2 regions of the Streptomyces misionensis genome follow, and region 2 is predicted to be linked to the other one. Evidence: riboswitches for the same ligand, from Rfam matches in the RefSeq annotation. Region 2 holds a riboswitch; the other holds the start of a gene.
What was found. A riboswitch is a leader RNA that binds a small molecule or an ion and turns the genes downstream of it on or off. The one in region 2 is predicted to bind ZMP and ZTP.
Positions count from the first base shown of each region.

Region 1: linked by a shared signal. The riboswitch ahead of BLW85_RS23850 (glycine hydroxymethyltransferase) and the one ahead of BLW85_RS35180 (bifunctional 5,10-methylenetetrahydrofolate dehydrogenase/5,10-methenyltetrahydrofolate cyclohydrolase) in region 2 are both predicted to bind ZMP and ZTP.

Region 1 covers NZ_FNTD01000004.1:4,861,558-4,864,947, forward strand. The annotation lists gene BLW85_RS23840 (glutathionylspermidine synthase family protein) at 1-455, shown strand, start outside; gene BLW85_RS23845 (fascin domain-containing protein) at 502-1,953, opposite strand; ZMP/ZTP riboswitch at 2,093-2,182, shown strand; gene BLW85_RS23850 (glycine hydroxymethyltransferase) at 2,215-3,390, shown strand, end outside.
Region 2 covers NZ_FNTD01000004.1:7,559,913-7,563,302, forward strand. The annotation lists gene BLW85_RS35175 (alcohol dehydrogenase) at 1-449, shown strand, start outside; gene BLW85_RS35180 (bifunctional 5,10-methylenetetrahydrofolate dehydrogenase/5,10-methenyltetrahydrofolate cyclohydrolase) at 547-1,407, opposite strand; ZMP/ZTP riboswitch at 1,433-1,513, opposite strand; gene BLW85_RS35185 (nuclear transport factor 2 family protein) at 1,737-2,102, opposite strand; gene BLW85_RS35190 (hypothetical protein) at 2,275-2,580, shown strand; gene BLW85_RS35195 (acyltransferase domain-containing protein) at 2,604-3,377, opposite strand.

The sequences.
Region 1 (3,390 bases), 2.7 Mb from region 2:
GGCTCACCACCGACGCCTTCGGCGGGCACGTGCTGGACACCCTCGACAACGGCGGCGGCAGCGGCAGCACCCTGTGGATCGAGCCGGCCTGGAAGATGCTCCTGAGCAACAAGGCCCTGCTGGCCGTCCTCTGGGAGCTGTACCCCGGCCACCCCCATCTGCTCCCCGCCCACCTCGACGGCCCGCGCGACCTCGCCGCCACCGGCTACGTCGCCAAACCCCTGCTGGGCCGCGAGGGCGAGGGCATCACCCTCCACCCGCCGGGCAGCGCGCCCGCGGTGCGCCCCGACCCCTGCTGCTACCAGCAGCTCGCCCCGCTGCCCGTCTTCGACGGCAACCACGTCGTCCTCGGCGCCTGGGTCGTCGACGGCGAACCTGCGGGCCTCGGCATCCGTGAGTCGGCGGGCCCCGTCACCGACGAGTACGCCCGCTTCCTGCCGCACGTCATCCTCTGAGGAACCGGCCCCCCGGCGAACCGAGGGGCCGGCGCGCGGAGCGGGCTCAGAAGGTGACGGTCGCGTGGATCACCCGGTGGTCCGAGAGGCCCGGGTCCACGACCTCGCAGCCGTACGACGGGCCGACCGGGCCGAAGATGTAGTCGATCTTGTTGTTGCCGTCGGTGGGCGCACCGGTGTGCGCCGCGTCCGGGGTCGCCTGACCGCACTCCTGGTGGCCGGAGTACAGGGTGTCGAGGTAGGACACGTCCGCCGTGGTGGTGTTCAGGTCACCGCCGTAGAAGGCCGTGTACCCGGCGCCCTGGAGACCGTCCACGATGGAGCGCAGCGCGGCGGCCTGCTCCTTGCGCTTGGTGCCGTCGGGGTCGTCGCCGGCCTCCTTGCCGTTGGCGTCGAGGTAGTGGCCGCTGCTGAGGTGCGCGTCGCAGTAGACCGTCCCGTCCTCGGGGACGGTGGCGCACAGCGCGGGCCGCTGCTCCTTGCCGGCCGGGGAGGGCAGCGTGTACCCGCGGTACCAGGTGTTGGTGTCCTTGACCGCGAGGGCGATGCCGAAGGAGCCGCGGTCGGTGCCGCTGGTGCTGTCCATGCAGGACTTCTGGGCCATGAGCGCCGGGTCGGTCGACCCGTTCGCGTCGACGACCTTGTAGTACGTCGGTGCGAACCGCACGTCCCAGCCGCCGCCGAGCCGGCTCTCCAGCTGGAGTTCCAGCGGCTTGACCGCCTTCTCGCAGATCTCCTGGAAGAAGATCGCCTCCGGCCGGTGGCCGAGCGAACCGGCCAGGTCACCGGCGACGCCGGAGGCCACCGTGTCCGCGTCGGCGTACTGGAGCTTGCACGCCGCGCTCGTGTTGTTGTTCGCGCACAGGTTCCACGAGGCGATGTCGTGCCGTCCCGAGGCCTTTACGGCCGACGCGGGCGGCGCCGCCGTGTCGCCGGTGCCGCCGACCTTCTCGAAGGTGAACCGCTCCCAGCTGCCGACCGTGCTGGAACGGGCGCGCAGCAGACCCTGGTCGCCGCCGGTGTAGTTGAACTCGGCCGTGACGTAGAGACCGTTGGCGGCGGACTTCAGCGCGTACGTGCCGTCGCTCTGCGGGACGACGTAGAAGCGCTCCCAGGAGCCGGTGTTGGTGCCCCGGGCGCGCAGCATGCCCGCCTGGCTGCCGGTGGTGCTGATCTCGGAGGTGACGTAGAGGCCGTTCTCCTCGTTGCGCAGCGTGATGGTCGTGCCGTAGCCCACGCCCGGGATGTTGTCGGTGTGCAGGCTGAAGGTCTCCCAGCTGCCGACGGAGGTCGAGCGGGCCCGCAGCTTGCCGTTCTGGTCGCCCGAGTCGTTCACCTCGGCGGCGACGTAGAGCCCGTTCACCTTGAGGGCCCAGCGCTGGCCGGTGGAGGACGGCGGCGCCGACGCCGCGAACGCGGCCGACGCCGGCAGGGCCACCACCCCGGTGACCGCGGCCAGGACCGCCACCAGCAGCAGACAGAGTCTTCGCATCTTCATCCAAGCTTCAGAAGTTAGTTTGATTTCCGAACTTGATGATCTTGAGGGTGGAACGCCGGACCGGCAAGCGAATTTCCGGCCGCCCTCGCCCGCATGGTGGACGCCGGATCTTCCGCCCCGCGCCCGCCCGGTACGCTGAGGCACGGGCCGTGACTGGCGCGCTGGGATGGGACGGACCATCGGGGAGCGGCCTCGCGGGAAATCAGTGCCGTGCGCCTGGGCCGAACGTGAACGCTGAACGCACACCGTCCGGAGGTCCCCATGCCAGAGCCCCTGTCCACCGAGTCCACCGCCTTCCGCGCCGCGCTCGACGTGGTCCGCGCCGTGGAGCCGCGGGTCGCCGACGCCATCGGCCAGGAGGTCACCGACCAGCGCGCGATGCTCAAGCTGATCGCCTCGGAGAACTACGCCTCGCCGGCCACCCTCCTCGCGATGGGCAACTGGTTCAGCGACAAGTACGCCGAGGGCACCGTCGGCCGCCGCTTCTACGCCGGCTGCCGCAACGTCGACACCGTCGAGTCCCTCGCCGCCGAGCACGCCCGGGAACTCTTCGGCGCCCGACACGCCTACGTCCAGCCGCACTCCGGCATCGACGCCAACCTCGTCGCCTTCTGGGCGGTGCTCGCCGACCGCGTCGAGGTCCCCTTCCTGGAGAAGACCGGCGCCCGCCAGGTCAACGACCTCACCGACGCCGACTGGGCCGAGCTGCGCCAGGCCTTCGGCAACCAGCGGATGCTCGGCATGTCCCTGGACGCCGGCGGCCACCTCACCCACGGCTTCCGCCCCAACATCTCCGGCAAGATGTTCGACCAGCGCTCCTACGGCACCGACCCGGCCACCGGCCTCATCGACTACGAGGCCCTGCGCGCCCAGGCCCGCGAGTTCAAGCCGCTGATCATCGTCGCGGGCTACTCGGCCTACCCCCGCCTGGTGAACTTCCGGATCATGCGCGAGATCGCCGACGAGGTCGGCGCGACCCTCATGGTCGACATGGCCCACTTCGCCGGCCTCGTCGCCGGCAAGGTCCTCACCGGCGACTTCGACCCGGTCCCGCACGCCCAGATCGTCACCACCACCACCCACAAGTCGCTGCGCGGCCCGCGCGGCGGCATGGTGCTGTGCGACGACTCCCTCAAGGACCAGGTGGACCGCGGCTGCCCGATGGTCCTCGGCGGTCCGCTGCCGCACGTCATGGCCGCCAAGGCGGTCGCCCTGGCCGAGGCCCGGCAGCCCTCCTTCCAGGACTACGCCCGGCGGATCGTGGACAACTCCCGCGCGCTCGCCGAGGGCCTGATGCGGCGGGGCGCCACCCTCGTGACGGGCGGCACGGACAACCACCTCAACCTGATCGACGTGGCGACCTCCTACGGCCTCACCGGCCGTCAGGCCGAGGCGGCGCTCCTGGAGTCCGGCATCGTCACCAACCGCAACGCCATC
Region 2 (3,390 bases):
TCGAGACCGTGGCGATCGCCCGGGGAGCGCAGAAGGCCGACTTCGCCCGTCAGCTCGGCGCCCACCACTACGTCGACAGCACCTCCGCCACCCCGGTCGCCGAGGCGCTGCAGGCCCTGGGCGGCGCCAAGGTCGTCCTCGCCACCGCGGGGAACTCCGAGGCCATCTCGGCCACCGTGGACGGCCTGGCCCCCCGCGGGGAACTGGTCGCCATCGGCGCCGACACCGCGCCCCTGGACATCAGCCCGGCCCAGCTCCTCATGGCCGGCCGCGTCGTCCGCGGCCACCCGTCCGGCACCTCCAAGGACGTGGAGGACACCATGGCCTTCAGCGTGCTGCACGGCATCCGCCCCATGACGGAGAAGACCCCGCTCGCTGACGCCGACGCCGCGTTCCAGAAGATGCTGGCCGGGAAGGCGCGGTTCCGGATGGTGCTCACCATGGGGTGAGCGGGCGGGGGTCTCTCCCAGGACGGGCTGACGGGGGCGGGCCGGACCGGTCCCTGAGCGCCGGGACGTCGCGCCCGGCGCTCCGAGCCGTCCTTCCTCAGGCCGTCGCGAGGCGGGCGGCGGCCGTCTCCGCGGCCGTGACCGTCTGCTCCAGCAGCGTCGCGATGGTCATCGGACCCACGCCGCCCGGCACCGGGGTGATCAGCGAGGCCCGCTCCACGGCCGAGTCGAAGTCGACGTCGCCGACGTTGCCCGGGTTGTAGCCGGCGTCGATCACGACCGCGCCGGGCTTGATGTCCTGGCCCCGGATCAGCCGCGGCCGGCCGACCGCCGCGACGACGATGTCCGCCTCGCGCACCGCCGCCGACAGATCCCGGGTGCGCGAGTGGCAGTACGTCACCGTCGCGTCCCGCGCCAGCAGCAGCATGCCCACCGGCTTGCCGAGGATCGCGCTGCGGCCCACCACCACGGCCCGCTTCCCGGCGGGGTCGACGCCGTACTCGTCGAGCAGCCGCAGGATGCCGCCCGGCGTGCAGGACACGAAGCCCGGCAGACCGAAGCTCATGGTGGCGAAGGAGGCGAAGGTGACGCCGTCGACGTCCTTCTCCGGCGCGATCGCCTCGAACGCGGCCCGCTCGTCGACGTGTTCGCCCATCGGGTGCTGGAGCAGGATGCCGTGCACCTCCGGGTCCGCCGACAACTCCCGCAGGGTGCGCACCAGTTCATCGGTGGTCGTGGTGGCGGGCAGGGCCACGTGGCGGGAGGCGATGCCGGCCTTGCGGCAGCGGTTCTGCTTCATCCGGACGTAGGTGACGGACGCCGGGTCCTCGCCGACCAGCACGGTGGCGAGACAGGGGACGACGCCGGTGCGCGCCGTGAGTTCCGCGGCCCGGCGCGCGGCGTCCTCCACGATGCGGCGGGCGAGGGCGGTTCCGTCCATGAGACGGGCCTGGGTCATGCGGCACACTCCTGAGCTGGATCGAGTCTTACGCCCAGGCGCGCGGCATCCACCACGGACCGCTCCCCGGTGGTGCTCCACCTCAGCGCCAGTCACGGCCCGCGTACAGACTAACCGAGGCGCTCACGGCCGCCGCCGGCGCCGGGCACGCGCCAGCGGAGCCCGCGGGCGCAGCGTCCTCAGCGCCGACCGCAGCAGGGCCGCGGACACCGGCAGGCTCGCCGCCAAGACCGGCCCCCGCCGCCGGGGCCGCGCCCGTCCCAGGCCCGCGCGGGCCGAGAACGACCAGGTCAGCCGGGTGCTGACCTGGAACCGCGCAAACCGTCTGCCTACTCGTCCCATGCCTGGATCAGGATCTGCCGGGAGATCTTCCCGTCCCGCAGTGTGATCATGGACTCGGCGAGGACCCGGGTGCCGTCCCCGTACTGGCAGGACTCGGTGAACGCGGCCTGATCGCCCTGGACCACGCACTGGTCCAGCTTGTGCGTCATGTCGCGGCCGTAGATGTCGTCCAGCAACGCGGCGATCTCACCGCGGCCGTGCAGGACCCGTGGATGGCTCGGCTGGGTGTTGTGGTCGACGATGCGGACCTCCGCGTCGTCCGCGTACAGGGCCAGCAGGGAGTTCCCGGTGGTTCCCTCGATGCCCCGGCGCAGTGTCTCGGTGTCGAAGGCGGAGCCTGTGGCGCTGCCCATGGTGACCTCCTCAAGGCGCTCGCGGCCCGCCGCGCGGCCGGGCCGAAGGGGCCCCTCTACGAGGCTCCTCCGGCCCGGCCACCTCGGCAAGCGCACGGGGCCGGCTCCGCCTCACGGGTGAGCGGGGGCCACCGCCCGTGTCCGGCCGGGGACCGCCGCCGTTGCTGAGGACATGAAGTCAACACGCCGTATCGTCGCCGCCCTCGGCCTCGCCGCCGGGGTCACCGGCCTGGCCGCCCCCCTCGCCAACGCGGCCGACGCGAGCGCCGCGCACACCGGGCGGCTCAACCCCATGACCGTGCTCGACACGGTCACCGCCGGCGACCTGCCCGCGGAGCAGCAGGCACGGATGCCGAAGGTCTCCGAGCAGCTCAAGTCCCTGAACCAGGTGAGCGAGCTGAACCGCCTCGGCGAACTGCACCAGATCACCGACCTCGTGGCACCGGTGACGGGCCTGCTGCCGGCCGTACAGGCCTGACCCACCGGCCTGGACCGTCCTCGTCAGGCCCGCGTGCTCCCGAGGTGCTCGCCCCGGTCCGCCGCCAGCACCGCCCAGTCCCGCGCCACGGCACGGGCCGAGCCGGCGCTGGTGCCCGGCGGCAGGCAGCCGGGGAGCGCGCGGATGAGGCCGTCCTCCGGGCCCAGCTCCAGCCAGGTACGCACCCCCTCCCGGTGCAGCAGGGCGGCCGCGTCCGCGAACCGGGACGGCGCCACGGGCAGCCAGAACCCCGGATCGGCGGTCTCGGCGGCCACCGGGCGGGCGGTGACGTCGGAGACGAGGGGCAGCCGCGGCGGGCGGGGACGGAGCGTGGCGAGCGTACGGCCGTAGGCGGCGAGGACCTCGCCCGGCGCCCCGTCGCCGCCCGCGCCGTCCAGCAGCCGGGCCAGCGTGCCGACCGCGTGGCAGGCGTCCGGAAGGGAGAAGACCCCGGCGGCGTACGCGGCGGCCATCCGCCCGGCCGCGTGCCCGAACAGCACATCGGGCCGCACCCCCCAGCCGCTCAGCAGCCGGTACTGCGCCACCTGGAGCGCGAAGACCGCGGGGCCCGCGAACGGCACCCGGTCCAGCAGCGCCGACGTCCGGGTGCCGGGGGCCGCGAACATCACGCTCTTCAGCGGCAGTTGCAGATACGGGCCCAGACGCCCGCACACCTCGTCCAGCGTCTTCGCGAACAGAGGGAACGCCGCCGCCAGTTCACGGCCCGTCCCGGGCGGCGGCGGGTCACCGGCCGAGAACAGGAATGCGGTACGTCCCTTGCGGCCATCAGCGAGCATGCCTCCATTGAGG